4 regions of the Pseudomonas sp. NFX71 genome follow, and region 4 is predicted to be linked to each of the others. Evidence: predicted binding sites of a transcription regulator. Region 4 holds the regulator's gene; each other region holds the start of a gene.
The links. The regulator FliA, encoded in region 4, starts transcription of late flagellar genes. The targets are predictions, from matches to a motif close to CTAAAGTTTNNNNNNNNNNNGCCGNTAA.
Positions count from the first base shown of each region.

Region 1 (4,396 bases), 3.2 Mb from region 4:
GTTGATCTCGGTGATGTCGACATTGATCGACTCGACCACCGCCGTCTGTTCCTCGGTTGCCGTGGCCACCGACTGGTTCATCCCGTCGATCTCGCCAATGCGCAAGGTCACGCTGTTCAGGCGCTCTCCCGCCAGGTTGGCGATTTCCACGCTGTCCTGGCTGTGACGCTGGCTGTCGCTCATGGTGCTGACGGATTCGCGGGCGCCGACTTGCAGCTCCTCGATCATGGTCTGCACCTGTTGCGCCGATTCCTGCGTGCGGTGCGCCAGGTTGCGCACCTCATCGGCCACCACGGCGAAACCACGCCCGGCTTCACCGGCACGGGCGGCCTCGATCGCAGCATTGAGCGCCAGCAGGTTGGTTTGCTGGGAAATGCTGGTGATCACTTCGAGAATCTGCCCGATGTTCACGGTTTTGCTGTTCAGCGATTCGATGTTGGTGCTGGAGGCGCTGAGCATGCTCGACAGCTGGTTCATCGCGACAATGCTGCGATCCACCACTTGCTGGCCGTCTTCGGCGAGGCTGCGGGCGTCGCTGGCCTGACTCGAGGCCTGGGCGGCGTTGCGCGCAATTTCCTGGGCCGCGGCACCGAGCTGATTGATGGCGGCGGCGACGCTGCTGGTGCGCGAAGCTTGCTGGTCGGAGTTGTACATCGACGAGTTGGAGGCCGCGACCACGCGCAGGGCGACTTCGTTGACCTGGCCGGTCGCCGACGACACTTCGCGGATCGAACCGTGAATGCGCTCCACGAAACGGTTGAACGCGGTGCCGAGCACGCCGAATTCATCGTTGTTCTGGATAGTCAGGCGTTTGGTCAGGTCGCCCTCACCATCGGCGATATCGGCCATGGCGCGCGTCATGACGTGCAGCGGCTGGATCAGGAGGCGGATCAACATGCCCAGCAGGGCGATGATGATGGCGACCGCGATGATGGTCGCCACGACCGCCGAGGCGCGGAATTCGCTGAGCTTCGCAAAGGCTTTGCCTTTATCCGCCGACAGACCGATGTACCAGTTGACGGAATTCAGGCCTTTGATCGGCGTGAACGTGACGATGCGGGTTTTGCCATCGACTTCAACTTCACTGAAATCGCTGCTGATGCGCGGTGTATCTTTCGGGTACGCCTCGGCCAGTGATTTCATCACCAGCGCTTTGTCCGGGTGCACCAGAATCTTGCCGTCGGCGCTGATCAGGAACGCATAACCCATACCGTTGAAGTCCATCGCATTCAGGCTGTCGGCGATCACTTGCAGGCTCAGGTCGCCGCCGGCCACGCCGATGTTCTGACCGTCCTTGAGGACACTATTGACGATGGAGATGACCAGCTGGCCGGAGGCCAGATCGATGTAGGGTTCAGTCAGTGCCGGGCCGCTGGTGCTTTGGGCGCTTTTGTACCAGGGACGGGCGCGGGGGTCATAGCCCTCCGGCATTTTGCTGTCCGGCCGGATGATGAAGGTGCCATCCTTGTTGCCCAGATAGGCACCCATGAAGGTCGACGTCACTGCTTTCTGCTCCAGCAGCTTGGCGACGTTGTCGATGTCGGCGTTCAGCGCGATGCTTTGTGAGAGGTTTTCGATCAGCAAGCTGCGTCCGCTCAGCCAGGTCTGGATATTGTTGGCAGCCACACTGCCCATTTCTTGCAGATAGTTGTCCAGGTCCTTGCGAATGGCGTTGCGCTGCAGATAGTCGTTGTACAGTGTGAACGAGGCGAACGCGGCAATGACGATGAGTGCCGCGGCGAGCAGGATTTTATGGCTGAAGCGCAGATTTTTGTTCATGGCTCGGGGTTCCGCTAAGGTCTTAAGGCCCAAGGCGTGCTTTTATAGGAAAAAGCGCAGTGGGCGATCATGAAAACAAGCTGATATTTCCGTCCTCTCCTTAGGGGGATTACCGACGCTTTTCAGTCTTTTATATCGGCCGTGCAGCATTAAAGATTAACCATGGGTGACCAAATGCCTGATTCATCGCAACTCGTTATCGGTGCCGATCTCGCGGGGAAGCCGATCGCCCAGGCCATGCGCCTGGCGAACCGTCACGGTCTGGTCGCGGGCGCTACCGGGACCGGCAAGACCGTCACCTTGCAAAAACTGGCCGAGGCGTTCAGCGATGCTGGCGTGGCCGTGTTTGCCGCGGATATCAAGGGTGACCTGTGCGGTCTTGGCGCGGCCGGCAACCCTCAAGGCAAAGTTGCCGAGCGCATCGCCGGGATGCCCTGGCTGAACCACACGCCTCAGGCCTATCCGGTCACCCTGTGGGACATTCACGGCCAGTCCGGTCATCCATTGCGCACAACCTTGAGCGAAATGGGACCGTTATTGATCGGCGCCCTGCTGGAACTGACTGACAGTCAGCAGTCGGCGTTGTACGCCGCGTTCAAGGTCGCGGACCGTGAAGGCTTGCTGCTGTTGGATTTGAAGGACCTCAAGGCACTGCTCAATCACCTGCGCGACCACCCCGAATCGCTGGGGGACGACGCCGCGCTGATGACCACGGGATCGAGTCAGGCCCTGTTGCGGCGCCTGGCGATTCTGGAACAACAGGGCGCCGAAGCACTGTTCGGCGAGCCGGCGTTGCAACTCGAAGACATTTTGCAGCCGACCGCCGAGGGGCGGGGGCGCATTCATTTGCTGGATGCCAGTCGCCTGGTGCACGAGGCGCCCAAGGTCTACGCGACGTTCCTTTTGTGGCTACTGGCCGAACTGTTCGAACAACTGCCGGAACGCGGCGATGCTGATAAACCGTTGCTGGCGCTGTTTTTCGATGAAGCCCATTTACTGTTTGCCGATACACCCAAGGCATTGCAGGAGCGTCTGGAGCAAGTGGTGCGGCTGATTCGCTCGAAAGGCGTCGGCGTGTATTTCGTCACCCAGTCGCCGGGCGACTTGCCGGATGACGTGTTGGCTCAACTTGGCCTGCGCGTCCAGCATGGCTTGCGCGCGTTCACGGCCAAGGAACAGAAATCCCTTCGGGCCGTGGCCGAAGGCTTCCGTCCGAACCCCGCATTCGACGCCTTGTCGGTGTTGACTGAACTGGGGATTGGCGAAGCGCTGGTCGGCACGTTGCAGGACAAGGGCACGCCGGAGATGGTCCAGCGCGTATTGGTCGCGCCGCCGCAATCGCGGATCGGGCCGCTAACCGAGACGGAACGCACGCTGCTGATCGCCGGCTCGCCGTTCAAGGGGCGGTACGACAAACCGGTTGATCGGGAATCGGCGTATGAAGTGTTGATGGGGCGTAAAGGATTGGCACCAGAGCCCGAAGCGGCGCCGGGCGAACCTGCGGCGGAGGAACCGAGCTTCACCGACAAGGCTGGGGAGTTCCTCGGCACGGCGGCAGGGCAGGCACTGAAATCGGCAATGCGACAGGCGGCCAATCAGTTGGGGCGGCAGTTGGTGCGCGGGTTGATGGGCTCGCTGCTCGGTGGCAGTAAACGCCGCTGAAAGCAAAAGATCGCAGCCTTTAATCCTTGGGTTTGGCGTGCGCCGCCAATCGCTCCAGCGCCGCTCGCAGATTCGGATCACTGATCCCCTCCGCCGTGGCCTGAATGGTCGCGCCCGCATCGCTGGACAAACTGATGGTATGCCCCGCCGCCCCTTGCTGAACGGTCGGTGGCTGCACCTTGAACAGAATCCGGGTCAGGCTGGCGAATTCATCAAACATCTGTAACTGCCGTTGCAGACGCTTCTGTTGATAACGCAGACGAGTTGCCCAATGACCATCGGTGACAATCAGCAACAAACTGCCTTCGCGCCACGATGCCACGTGGCAATGCTCGCGGGCGGCAGGCTGCAATTGGCTTTCCAGCAGACGTTGTAAATGACCCAGGCGTTGAGCATGGCCAAAAATGGCTTTCAGCGGTTTGGCTTCGCGAAGCAGAACGGCGGGTGCTCTGGCCGTAAGAGGGCGAAATGCCATGATCAGACACCTGAAGTAACAGAGGCGCCATGGTAGCAGAAAGCACCGGATGCACCCGACCCATTGCTTTGCGCGCGCTTTACCCATTAAATCAACAAGTAACTTCTGCCGTAACTGGCTTGAAGTTCAGCAAAACGCCCTTATTTTAAGTGAGCCCCGTTACAGCGCAGTGCATGCATCGTGGAACAACGCCACTTTCCTCACCATCGTTTCCGGGTAGAATGCTCGTTCGCATGCGGCCATGAGGGCTGCACGGGCGACTCACGGGGCCGCCCTCCATCCCTTTAGTGTGGAAGATCCTGCCGATATGTTTGCGCCTTTGTTAAAGAAACTTTTTGGAAGCAAGAACGAGCGTGAAGTCAAACGCATGCTCAAGACGGTGCAACTCGTCAATGCCTTCGAAGAGCAAATGGTGGCCCTTTCGGACGATCAATTGCGTGCCAAGACAGATGAGTTCAAGGCCCGCATCGCCAAAGGGGA
Region 1 is NZ_CP182230.1:507,235-511,630, reverse strand. It holds gene ACM1ZW_RS02415 (methyl-accepting chemotaxis protein) at 1-1,779, opposite strand, end outside; gene ACM1ZW_RS02410 (helicase HerA-like domain-containing protein) at 1,954-3,441, shown strand; gene ACM1ZW_RS02405 (DUF721 domain-containing protein) at 3,461-3,916, opposite strand; gene secA (preprotein translocase subunit SecA) at 4,224-4,396, shown strand, end outside.
Region 1: ACM1ZW_RS02415 (methyl-accepting chemotaxis protein) is a predicted target of FliA. The motif match lies at 1,912-1,939, and genes of this name have one in related genera.

Region 2 (4,396 bases), 2.0 Mb from region 4:
CCACCAGGCGGCAGGCGCGCCAATCAACCAATAGCAACCCAGCCCGACCAGGAACGTGGTCTTGGCGTCCTTGAGCCCACGTATGCAGCCCATGGCGATGGTTTGCGTACCGTCAAACAGCTCGAACCACGCCGCCACCGCCAGCAGGCTCACAGCCAGTTCGATGACGGGACGGAAGGCCGGATCGTTGTGGTCCAGGAACAGGCCAATCAACTGATTGGGTAGCAGCCAGAAGACCATCGCGAAGCCGAGCATTGCGGCCGCGCCAAACGCGATCCCGACCCGTCCGGCCAGTCGCGCATCCAACAGCTGCCCGGCGCCGTAATGCTGGCCGATGCGCATGGTGATCGCATAGGAAAGCCCCGCCGGAATCATGAACGCCACCGAGACGATCTGCAGCGCGATTTGATGCGCGCCCAGTTGCGTACTGCCCATGGTGCCCATGCACAGCGCCGCGAAGGCAAACAGCCCGACTTCCACCGCGTAAGTGCCACCAATCGGCAGGCCGAGACGCCACAGCTCTTTCAAGTACTGCCGGTTTGGCCGCGAAAGACCCTGGCGCAAGGGATACGCGTCGTACGCCGGGTGCCGCCGAATATGCAGCGCCAACGCCACGGCCATCAGGTTGGCCACAATCGCCGTGACCAGACCTATGCCCACCAGGCCCATTTTCGGCAGGCCGAACATCCCGGTGATCAACGCATAATTGAGCACGAAGTTGGCCACCGTGCCGCCGAGGCTGATGACCATCACCGGCGTCGCCCGGCCGATAGCGCTGGTGAAACCGCGCAGGGCCATGAAACTCAGGTAGCCGGGCAGGGCGAACGGCAGGATCAACAGGAATTGCCCGGCTGCCTGAACGTTGGTTTCAGTCTGGCCGAACATCAGCAGCACCGGTTTGAGATTCCACAGCAGCAAACCGGCGACCAACGCCATCAACCACGCCAGCCACAGGCCGGCCTGGGTCAGTCGCGCCGCCCCGACGATATCGCCCGCGCCCTGACGGATCGCCACCAGGGTGCCGACCGCCGCGATCACGCCGATGCAAAAAATCGACACAAACGAATACGTCGCCGCGCCGAGTCCGCCGCCAGCCAGTGCTTCGGGGCTCAGCCGCGCCATCATCAAGGTGTCAGTGAGGACCATCAACATATGCGCCAACTGCGAGGCAATCAACGGCCCCGCCAGCCGCAGGATGGCCCAGAGTTCAATACGCGCTGGATGCTGCATGGTCATCACGCTCGACGCTCAAAGAGAACAGGGAAAGCGTCGATTCTCGGCGCTCTGCGGGGTTTGCACAAAGGGATAAAAAGGATGGATGGCATGATTAAAACTCATCCTGCGGAGATTCTGATAAGTTGACGCCATTGCGCTATAGGAGCTTTCCGCATGTCCCGTCGTCTTCCTCCCTTGTATGCCCTTCGTGCATTCGAAGCGGCGGCGCGGCATAGCTCGTTTACCCGTGCGGCCGAAGAGTTGTCGATTACGCAGAGTGCGGTCAGTCGACACATTCGTACGCTCGAAGAGCACTTTGCCTGTCGGCTGTTTCACCGCAGCGGTCGCAATCTGCAACTGACCGAGTCGGCGCGGCTGATCCTGCCGGGCATCCGCGAAGGCTTCACGGCACTCGAACGCGCCTGCAATACCTTGCGCGCCGAAGATGACATCCTGCGCATGAAAGCCCCATCCACCCTGACCATGCGCTGGCTGCTGGCGCGGCTCAGCCGTTTCCGCCATCTGCAACCGGGCAACGAGGTGCAACTGACCAGCGCCTGGATGGACGTCGACTCGGTGGACTTCAACCACGAGCCGTTCGACTGTGCCGTGATCCTCAGCAACGGGCATTTTCCACCGGACTGGGAGGCGAGTTTCCTGTTCCCCGAGGAGCTGATTCCGGTGGGCGCGCCGAATCTTCTGAAAGATCAACCCTGGGATGTCGAACGCCTGGCCAATGCCGAACTGCTGCACCCGACGCCTGACCGGCGTGACTGGCGCAACTGGCTGGAGCGCATGGGGCTGACCGAACAGGTGTCGCTCAAGGGCGGGCAGGTGTTCGATACGCTTGAGCTGGGGATGATTGCCGCCGCCCGGGGTTATGGCGTGTCGATGGGCGATCTTTTGATGGTGGCCGAGGATGTGGCGCAGGGTCGTCTGAGTTTGCCGTGGCCGACTGCCGTCGCCAGCGGTGAGCATTATTACCTCGTCTGGCCGAAAACACGTCCCGGAGGTGAACGTTTGCGCCGTCTCAGCGATTTCCTCCAAGGCGAAGCCCAGGCGATGAAACTGCCGGATGTCGAGCACCTGAGCTGAATCGTTAGAGCCGGCGAGATAGAGGCTTTGAGCCATATCCTCGCTTATTACTCAAGTATTCAGGTTTGCCGCCGAAAATCTGCAGATGGAACCTTCGTGCAGGTTCGATGCAATTCCCATTATTAGAAAATTTGCCGAGCAGCCGATCAATGACGATCCGGTCACTTGGCCAGGAGCTGTCATGTCTCAACCTCGTGCCCGGATTGCCTCACAGCTTGGTCTTGCGCTCGCCGTTATTCTGGCGATTGTCATCAGCGGCAGCACCGTGTTTGCCTTGCGCTCGCTGGACTCTGCCAACCTCGCTACCCGCGAAGAGCACCTGGCCAGCGAAGCCCGCTTGCTGGCCGACCAGCTGAGTACGTTTCACGGTACGTTGCGTGAAAGTACCCAGCGCCTGGCCGGCCTGTTCGAGAAGCGCTTCAGCGCAGGCCTGAGCGTGCACCCGGACGAGCCGGTGGCCGTGGCGGGCACGCAGACCCCGGGCCTGCACCTGGGCAGCGAAGTGCTGAATAACAACTTCAAGGAAGTAGACGAGTTCAAGCAAATGACCGCGGGCGTTGCGACCGTGTTCGTGCGCAGCGGTGATGAATTCATTCGAGTCAGTACGAACGTCACTAAACAGGACGGCAGCCGCGCCATCGGCACCTTGCTCGATCACGCGAACCCGGCTTATGCACGTTTGCTGGCGGGGCAGAATTATGTAGGTCGGGCGTTGCTGTTCGAACGCTTCTACATGTCGCAGTACACCCCCGTGCGCGACAGCAGCGGTAAGGTCATTGCCGTGTTGTACGTAGGATTCGATTACACCGACGCTCAGAACGCGCAGTTCGCCAACCTCACACGCTTCCGCATCGGGCAGACCGGCTCTTTGGCGCTGCTCGATGAGCAGAACAAATGGCTGGTGCCAATCGCGGGTGTGCAAGCACCGGAGCAAGCGGTCAAGTCGATCAACAGCCTGGCCAAGACGCCGGGTAAAGGTGAGTTCTGGAGCGACACGTCCGAAGACTTCTACAGCATTGCCGTGCCCTTTGAAGGCGGGCCGTGGTCGGTCGTGGCGAGCATGCCGAAAAGTGAAATCCGTGCTGTGACCTGGGCCGTGGGCATTCAATTGGCGATTGGCAGTCTGCTGGCGATGTTGATCGCCGTGGGCTCGGCTGTCTGGTTGCTGCGCAGTAAGCTCGCACCGCTGGGTGATCTGGTGCGTCAGGCCGAAGCCTTGGGCGCCGGTGATCTGAGCGTGCGCTTGAACGTGTCGAGCAACGACGAAATCGGTCAACTGGCCCGCGCCTTCAACCAGATGAGCCAGGCGCTGTCGACAATGGTCGAGCACATCCGCAAGGCCTCGCAAGAGGTCAACAGTCGTGCCCAGGCGCTGTCGGGTCTGTCGGGTGGCGCTTATGAAGGCATGGAACAGCAGTCGGGCGAAATCACCAGCATGGCCGGCGCCGTGGAAGAATTCAGCGCCACCTCGCTGAACATCGCCGACAACATGGGCAGCACTCAACGTCTGGCTCAGGAAAACGCACAACAAACCCAGATTGGGCGTACATCGATGGATGAAGCGTCCTCGTCCCTGGAGCAAATTGCCGGCGCACTGAACAGCACCGCCACGGTGATCAACACCCTGGGTCAGCGCTCTCAGGAAATCGGCGGGATTGTCGGGGTGATCACTTCGATTGCCGAGCAAACCAACTTGCTGGCGCTCAACGCCGCCATCGAAGCGGCGCGTGCCGGTGAACAGGGGCGTGGATTTGCGGTGGTGGCTGACGAGGTGCGCAACCTGGCATCGCGTACTCGCCAGGCCACCGATGAGATTTCCGGGATGATCCAAAGCATCCAGCAGGAAACCGGCAACGCTATCAGCACCATGGAACAGGGCAATGTGCTGATGCAGGAAGGCCTGTCGCGCAACGCCAACGTCGCGTCGGCCCTGGCGCGAATCGATGAGCAAAGTCGCTCGGCTGGCCAGCAGTTCGCGGCGATCACCACGGCGACCCAGGAGCAGAGCAGCACCGCGACATTGCTCAGCAGCAACCTGCAAAGCATTGCGTTGGCGAACAGTGAGCAGCGGGAAGTGGTGTCGAAC
Region 2 is NZ_CP182230.1:1,704,171-1,708,566, reverse strand. It holds gene ACM1ZW_RS07930 (NorM family multidrug efflux MATE transporter) at 1-1,230, opposite strand, end outside; gene ACM1ZW_RS07925 (LysR substrate-binding domain-containing protein) at 1,390-2,310, shown strand; gene ACM1ZW_RS07920 (methyl-accepting chemotaxis protein) at 2,492-4,396, shown strand, end outside.
Region 2: ACM1ZW_RS07920 (methyl-accepting chemotaxis protein) is a predicted target of FliA. The motif match lies at 2,361-2,388, and genes of this name have one in related genera.

Region 3 (4,396 bases), 1.2 Mb from region 4:
CTATTCGGCTGATTCGTTATTGGTATACCATAATATGGAATATCCACAAAATATTTCTCTCCGACGGTCGTACTCACCTCACAAGGAAGGCGAGCTTGATGAACATAAAACAAAAACTGATCCTCGCATTTGCGGCGATCGCCAGCCTCCCGGTTATTCTGGTAGCTGTGCTGATCATCCTCAACGTACGCCAAGAGGCACGGGAAACGTTTAGCGACAGCAGTGGACGGGAGATCCGTCAGGTCGAAAACGCCATGCAACTGTTCTTCGAAGGCATCAGCCAGAATGTCGCCTACCTGGCCGAACATCCGCAATTGCAGAGTATTGATGCCAGTCTCAAACGATATATGGCGAGTGACGCGGCCCAAATGCCCATGGGCGAGCATGATCAGCAACTGTTTCAGCTGTTCTCGGGGTTGGCCAGGAGTCATTCGGCCTATGCCTATCTGTCACTGGGTACTGAAGACGGCGGTTACGTGTTCTGGCCGGGTGATCCCAAGCTCTCCGGGTACGATCCTCGTACACGGCCCTGGTACAAAACTGCGATGGCGCAGCCGGGCAAGACTCTACGAACTGATGCCTATTACTGGGCGGCCGACGATGTGGTGCTGGTCAGCACCGTCCAGAGCTTCACCAATCGCCTGGGCAGTAATGTCGGGGTGGTGAACATCGACGTCTCGCTCAAGCAATTAACCGACCTGGTCAAGCAGATCAAGCTTGGTGACAGCGGCTATTTGCTGTTGATGGAAGGCAATGACACGGTACTGGTCGATCCGAATGAGCCGTCCCACAACTTTAAAAAGCTCAGTGAGCTGGGTGATGGTTACCGCGAGTTAAGTGAAGCCGGCAAGGGGCTGGTTGAAGTCAAACTGGCGGGCGAGCGCTACATGGCTTTTGTTTGGCCGTCCGAAGCGCTGGGCTGGCGCTTTGTCGGTGTGGTCCGGGAAAGTGAAGTGATGGCCGGTGCCACTCGATTGACTTGGATCATTGCTGCGATCGCCTTGGTCTGCGCCGGATTTTTTGCCATGGGCGGAGCCTGGTTTGCCGGGTTGATTGTCAAGCCGATTCGGAGCGTGGCTAGCGGTCTGGAAGGAATCGCTCAAGGTGAAGGCGACCTGACTGCACGTCTGGCAGTGCGTGGGCGGGATGAAACGGCGCAGTTGGCTGGCTGGTTCAACCAGTTTCTCGAAGCGATCCGAACGTTAATCCAGCGCATCGGCCAGGCAGCGGGGCAGATTCACAGCAGTTCCGGCAGCGCCACTGAAGTCTCGGTGGAAATGGCCGACGTTGCGTCTCGTCAGCGTGAGGCGGTGGACATGGTGTCCACCGCGTTTCATGAGATGGTGGCCACGTCCAATGAAGTCGCGCGCTCCTGCAGCCGGGCTGCCGACTCGGCCGATAATGGACAGCGCCAGGCGCATACCGGGCAGCAGCAAATCGATGCAGCAGTGAACAATGTCGGGCGTCTGAGCCAAGAGATTGAGCACTCCGCCCAGGCGATGGAGCAACTTGAAAAAGACAGTAACGACATACAGTCGATTCTCGGCACGATTCGTTCGATTGCTGAACAGACCAACCTGCTGGCGTTAAATGCTGCCATCGAGGCGGCACGTGCCGGTGAGCAGGGTCGCGGTTTTGCTGTGGTGGCCGATGAGGTGAGGGCGTTGGCCAAGCGCACCTCCGACTCCACGGGTGAGATCGATGGCTTGCTCGGTAATCTGGCACGGCGTACCCATCAGATGGGCAAGCAAATGCACGCCAGTCTGGAGGTGTCGCAGGAGACGGTGGTGTCGATCAATGAAGCGCGGGTCAGTTTTGGGTTGATCCGCGAATCGGTGGATGTGATCCGTGACATGAATACGCAGATCGCCACGGCGGCAGAGGAGCAGCATCAGGTGGCCGAAGACATCAACCGGCACATCAGCCAGATTCACGGTGATGCGCAGTTGGTTTCCAGTCTTGCAGATTCTACCCGGCAGGATGCGAAGAACCTGACCGCATTGTCCGAGACATTGAATCAGTTGGTGAGTCGTTTCAGAACGTGAGCAGGAGAGGCAGCGGTGCGGATACACGCCGCTGCCGTTTGATTGAGTCAGGCGAGGACGGGTAGCGCGCCCATCTTGCCGTGGCAATACACCAGTGGCCCTGCGTTCTGCTGGGGCACGATCAGGTTCTTCACCGCGCCGACCATGATCGCGTGGTCGCCCCCTTCGTATTCGCGCCACAGCTCGCATTCGATCACCGCCGTGGCGTTAGCCAGAATCGGGTTGCCCAGTTCACTCAAGGTCCATTCGATGCCTTGGGCCTTGTCCTTGCCTTTGCGCGCGAAGGCATAGGCTTCGCTCTGCTGGCCGCCGGACAGGACGTGAATGGCAAAGCGTTTGTTCTTGATCAGAACCGGATAGGAATCGGAGCTGTAGTTGGGGCAGAACAGCACCAGGGCCGGGTCCATGGACAGCGAGCTGAAGGCGCTGGCGGTAAGGCCGACGATTTGGTCGTCGTCATCCAGCGTGGTGATCACAGTCACTCCGGACGGAAACGAACCCATCACTTGTTTGTAGATGGCGGCATCGATCATGGGACGGTCCTCTGGCGGTGAAACAGGTTTTATGGGTTTGTAGGTCTGATGGTATACCGTAATACATCGTTTGCAAGGGCTTTTTCTTTTCCCCGATAAACGCACGTATTGGGCATTAAGCCCAATGAATACGGGCTTTTAATGGAATTTGTTGGCGTTCATTTATCGGGATTAGGGATGCTAAAAGACCCGATCAGCCTTGTTTAAAAGTTGGAATACCATAATATGACTCGCATCTGAGGGACCGCCAAAGAGCGTCCCCGGTTTGGCTTCGTACAACAATAAGATCAGACAAACTAGAGTTCATGCACATGTCCCAGATGTCCCGGCAAGACCCCCTGATCGAGAATCACACGGTCGATTACGTCCCACTCGCGGAACGCCACGGGAAGGCCCGCGACCTTTTCACTTTATGGTTCAGTACCAACATCGCGCCCTTGCCCATCGTGACCGGCGCCATGGTGGTTCAAGTGTTCCATCTCGACCTGTTCTGGGGGCTGTTGGCGATTGCGCTCGGGCACATGGTCGGTGGCCTGGTGATTGCCCTCGCGTCGGCCCAAGGTCCGCGCATGGGGATTCCGCAGATGGTGCAGAGCCGCGGACAGTTCGGCCGTTATGGTGCGTTGCTGATCGTGTTCTTTGCGGCGATCATCTACATCGGCTTTTTCATCTCCAACATCGTCTTGGCCGGCAAGTCCATTGTCGGCATTGCGCCTTCAGTTCCGGTGCCGGCGAGCATCCTCATCGGTGCGCTCAGCGCTACCGCAATCGGGGTTATCGGTTACCGCTTCATTCACACCCTCAATCGCATCGGAACCTGGGTCATGGGCAGTGCCTTGCTTGCCGGTTTCCTTTACATCTTCGCTCACGACCTGCCGGCGGACTTCTTCACTCGCGGCAGTTTCAACCTGTCGGGCTGGCTGGCAACGGTGTCGTTGGGGATCATCTGGCAGATCAGCTTCTCGCCGTATGTATCGGACTACTCGCGTTACCTGCCGGCGGATATCGGGATCGCCCGTCCGTTTTTCGCCACGTATCTGGGCGCGACCTTGGGCACCATTCTCTCGTTCACCTTCGGCGCGGTGGCGGTGTTGGCCACTCCAGAAGGCACCGAAGCGATGGCCGCGGTGAAGCAATCCACCGGCTGGCTGGGGCCGATTCTGATGGTGCTGTTTTTGCTCAACATCATCAGCCACAACGCCTTGAATCTGTATGGCGCGGTGCTGTCGATTATCACCTCGATCCAGACCTTCGCCAGCCAATGGACGCCGAGCATCAAGGTGCGCGTGGTGTTGTCGAGTGGGGTGCTGGCGGGGTGCTGCTTCGTCGCATTGGGCGCTTCCGCAGACTTCATCTCGCAGTTCATCGGCCTGATTTTGGCGCTGTTGCTGGTGCTGGTGCCTTGGGCGTCGATCAACCTGATTGATTTCTATCTGATCAAGCGTGGCAGCTATGACATCGCCTCGATCTTCCGTGCGGATGGCGGGATTTACGGGTGTTTCAATCTGCATGCGATCGTTGCGTATTTCATCGGGATTATTGTGCAGCTGCCGTTTGCCAATACGTCGTTGTATGTCGGGCCGTATGCCAATCTGGTGGAAGGTGCTGACCTGTCGTGGCTGGTGGGGCTGGTGGTGACTTGTCCGTTGTATTATTGCCTGGCTACCCGCAGTCAAGCGCAAGAGCGCAAAGCTTCCAGACTCGGTTATGCCGATTAATCAAACCCGTCTTCTGTTCGTCTGAGATGCCCGGCCTGTGCCGGGCATTTTCGTTTGGATGGTGAACAGAGGGAGAGCTGAAGGCGCACATTTGATCGGT
Region 3 is NZ_CP182230.1:4,927,905-4,932,300, forward strand. It holds partial or broken gene ACM1ZW_RS23050 (cache domain-containing protein) at 255-1,139, shown strand; gene ACM1ZW_RS23055 (methyl-accepting chemotaxis protein) at 1,341-2,045, shown strand; gene ACM1ZW_RS23060 (flavin reductase family protein) at 2,093-2,578, opposite strand; gene ACM1ZW_RS23065 (purine-cytosine permease family protein) at 2,890-4,296, shown strand.
Region 3: ACM1ZW_RS23055 (methyl-accepting chemotaxis protein) is a predicted target of FliA. The motif match lies at 1,261-1,288, and genes of this name have one in related genera.

Region 4 (4,396 bases):
CAGTCGCGGATCGTGACCGCCCAGGCCGAACTGAGCCTGCGTAGCGAGGGCGAGAGCGACAAGTCCACCAATCGCCAGTTGTTCGCCGGCCTGCCACTCACCGCCGCCGAACCGCTGATCGAACCGACCTACACTGAACCCCGCCGTGCAGCCCCGGCCCCTGCGCCAGCCTCCGGCGGTGTCGATCCGCGGGCTTTCGATTCGATGCGTTTCGAACTCAACAGCCTGCGCGAACTGATGGAAGTACAACTTGGCTCCCTGGCCTGGAATCAGCTGCAAGGCAGCCGTCCGGCCCAGGCCAACCTGTGGCGTCGCCTGCAGCGCATCGGTTTGTCCGGTCCGTTGTCCCGCGATCTGCTGGAACTGATCACCGGCATTGACGAACCTCGTCAGGCCTGGCGCATGTTGCTGGCGCACCTGGCACGGATGATTGCCACGCCGGAAGTCGAGCCACTGGAAGAGGGCGGCGTGATTGCCATGGTTGGCCCTGCCGGCATGGGCAAGACCACCACGCTGGCCAAGCTCGCGGCCCGTTACGTGCTCAAGTACGGCGCGCAGAACATCGCGCTGGTGAGCATGGACAGCTACCGTATCGGCGCTCAGGAACAACTGAAGACTTTGGGTCGGATCCTCAACGTGTCGGTCACCCACATCGACCCGGGCCAGTCCCTGGTGCAGGCGCTGGACCCGTTGCTGCGCAAACGTGTAGTGCTGATCGATACCGCGGGTCTTCAGGCCAGCGATCCGGCACTGCGCATGCAGCTCGAAAGCCTGGCCGGTCGTGGCATCAAATCAAAAAATTATCTGGTTCTGGCAACCACCAGCCAGAAACAGGTTCTAACCGCCGCTTATCACAGTTACAAGCGCTGCGGGCTGGCTGGCTGCATCCTGACTAAACTGGATGAAACAGCAAGCCTGGGTGAGGTGTTGAGCCTGGCAATCAGTCATGAGTTGCCGGTGGCTTACCTGACCGATGGACCGCGGATTCCGGATGATTTGCATCTGCCGCGTCGTCATCAGCTGGTGAGCCGCGCCGTCAGCGTGCAAATGCAGGAAGAACCCAGCGAAGAAGCCATGGCTGACATGTTCGCTGATATTTACCACAGTCCGACCAAGCAGGTTGGCTGAGGTATTAATGAACAGTTTTTGTACCTACATCGATGGTCTGCCATGCATTGTTCCGTTTGTGAACGCGCAGCCAGTAATGTGGCCTCCGTCTATGCAAGACAAGGTAAAGAAATAACATGGGCAGCATGCATCCCGTACAGGTGATCGCGGTGACCGGCGGCAAAGGTGGCGTCGGGAAGACTAACGTGTCAGTGAACTTGTCCCTGGCTCTAGCTGAGCTCGGCCGGCGCGTCATGCTGCTGGACGCCGATCTGGGGCTGGCGAACGTTGACGTCCTGCTGGGACTGACACCCAAACGTACCCTGGCTGACGTAATCGAAGGCCGCTGTGAGCTGCGCGACGTGTTGTTGCAGGGGCCCGGCGGTATCCGCATCGTCCCGGCGGCGTCCGGCACGCAGAGCATGGTGCATCTGAGCCCGGCGCAACATGCCGGCCTGATCCAGGCGTTCAGCGATATCGGCGACAACCTCGACGTCCTGGTGATAGACACCGCTGCAGGTATTGGTGACTCGGTAGTCAGTTTCGTTCGCGCCGCGCAGGAAGTCTTGCTGGTGGTCTGCGACGAGCCGACCTCGATCACCGACGCCTACGCGCTGATCAAGCTGCTGAACCGCGACTACGGCATGAACCGCTTCCGCGTCCTGGCCAACATGGCCCAGAGCCCGCAGGAAGGTCGCAACCTGTTCGCCAAGTTGACCAAGGTCACGGATCGCTTCCTTGACGTCGCCTTACAATACGTCGGTGCGGTGCCGTACGACGAAAGCGTGCGCAAGGCCGTTCAGAAGCAGCGCGCGGTTTATGAAGCTTTCCCGCGTTCCAAGTGCTCCCTGGCCTTCAAGGCCATCGCACAAAAGGTCGATACCTGGCCGCTGCCTGCCAACCCGCGCGGACACCTGGAGTTTTTCGTCGAGCGCCTCGTGCAACAAACGGCAGGACCCGTGCTATGACAGCCAGCGGTTACAACCTTTACAAGAAATCGGCACGTGACGCGCAGTACGAGCTGATCGAGCGTTACGCGCCACTGGTCAAACGCATTGCCTATCACTTGCTGGCGCGATTGCCGGCCAGTGTCCAGGTCGAAGACCTGATCCAGGCCGGCATGATCGGTCTGCTTGAAGTGTCGACCAAATACGACGCCAGCAAAGGCGCGAGTTTCGAGACGTACGCGGGCATTCGAATCCGCGGCGCGATGCTCGATGAAGTCCGCAAGGGGGACTGGGCGCCACGCTCGGTCCACCGCAATACCCGCATGGTCAGCGACGCAATTCGCTCGATTGAAGCTAAAACCGGCCGTGACGCTAAAGATCACGAAGTTGCGGCCGAACTCCAATTGAGTCTCGACGATTACTACGGGATTTTGAACGACACCCTGGGCAGCCGGTTATTCAGTTTCGACGATCTTTTGCAGGACGGCGAACACGAAGGGCTGCACGAGGATGGCGCGAGTGCTCATCTCGAGCCGTCACGCGATCTGGAAGATGAACGCTTCCAGGCGGCGCTGGCGGACGCGATTGCCAATTTGCCGGAGCGTGAGCGACTGGTGTTGGCGCTGTACTACGACGAAGAGTTGAATCTCAAGGAAATCGGTGAGGTCCTGGGGGTCAGCGAATCTCGGGTCAGCCAGTTACACAGCCAGTGCGCGGCCCGTTTGCGGGGGCGTTTGGGGGAGTGGCGAGCGCGCTGAAGGCAGTGTGGGGACACTGCGAACGTGGCTGGTGTGGTGTTGAACTGCGCCGGTCTCGATCTGTTGTGCTCCAGACAGTCATTGAGTGCTTTGCCGGATTGATTGAAATGGCGCGTCCAGGTGCTGGGCGCGTTTAAGACTGCTTGGAGGTCGAATTGGACAAGAACATGAAAATCCTCATCGTTGATGACTTCTCAACGATGCGGCGGATCATAAAAAACCTGTTGCGTGACCTTGGGTTCACCAACACGGTGGAGGCTGACGATGGCACTACTGCCATTCCGGTTCTCAACAGCGGGAGCATCGACTTTCTGGTAACGGACTGGAACATGCCTGGCATGACCGGCATCGATCTGCTGCGCCACGTGCGCGCCGATGAAAAGCTCAAGCACCTGCCGGTGCTGATGGTGACCGCTGAAGCCAAGCGCGAGCAGATCATCGAAGCGGCCCAGGCTGGTGTTAACGGCTATGTGGTCAAACCCTTCACGGCCCAGGCGTTAAAAGAAAAAATCGAGAAGATTTTCGAACGCATCGGTTGAGAAACTGCGCCACGGGGGAGCTATGGACCACAACGAATCTTCACAGGGCGATTTTGAATCGACCCTGAAAAAACACGCGGTCGAATTGGTCGAAAGCCTTGAAAAAGGCAGGTTCGGCGACGCTGTGCAACTGATCCATGAGCTCAATCAGACCCGTGACCGCGGCCTGTATCAGGAAGTGGGCAAGCTCACCCGCGAGCTGCACAGCGCGATCGTCAATTTCCAGATTGACCCGCACATGCCGCAAGCCGAGGAAGTGTCGCAGATCACGGATGCCACTGAGCGCTTGGGCTACGTGGTGAAGCTGACCGAGGCTGCCGCCAACCGCACCATGGATCTGGTCGAAAACTCCACACCGCTGGTCAACAGCCTGAGCGATGAAGCTCAGGCGCTGAGCACGGATTGGGGGCGGTTCATGCGTCGCGAAGTCGGGGCCGAGGAGTTCCGCGAACTGGCTCGGCGTGTCGACGGTTTCCTGACACGCAGCAGCGCGGACAATCGCGCAGTGTCGAGCAACCTCAACGACATTCTGCTCGCTCAGGATTACCAGGACCTCACAGGTCAAGTGATCAAGCGTGTGACCCAATTGGTCACCGAAGTTGAAAGCAACCTGCTCAAGCTCGTGCTTATGGCCAGTCAGGTGGACCGCTTTGCGGGCATCGAACATGACCGTGAAGCGATGCTTGCTGAAAAAGATCCGCAAAAACATCTCTCTCAGGGTGAAGGTCCGCAGATTCATGCCGATAAAAGAGAAGACGTTGTGTCCGGTCAGGACGATGTGGACGATTTGCTATCCAGCCTGGGATTTTAGAAATTTAGAATTTTAGGTTTTTTAGGTTTTTAGACCTGTTAGGAGCACCCCCTTAATGAGCTTCGGCGCCGATGAAGAGATCCTTCAGGATTTCCTGGTTGAGGCCGGCGAGATTCTAGAGCAACTGTCCGAACAGCTGGTCGAGCTTGAAAGCCGACCGGATGATGCGGACTTGCTCAATGCAATTTTTCGCGGTTTTCACACTGTAAAAGGGGGCGCCGGCTTCCTCCAGCT
Region 4 is NZ_CP182230.1:3,709,407-3,713,802, forward strand. It holds gene flhF (flagellar biosynthesis protein FlhF) at 1-1,128, shown strand, start outside; gene fleN (flagellar synthesis regulator FleN) at 1,245-2,075, shown strand; gene fliA (RNA polymerase sigma factor FliA) at 2,072-2,812, shown strand; gene ACM1ZW_RS17150 (chemotaxis response regulator CheY) at 2,980-3,351, shown strand; gene ACM1ZW_RS17155 (protein phosphatase CheZ) at 3,374-4,162, shown strand; gene ACM1ZW_RS17160 (chemotaxis protein CheA) at 4,218-4,396, shown strand, end outside.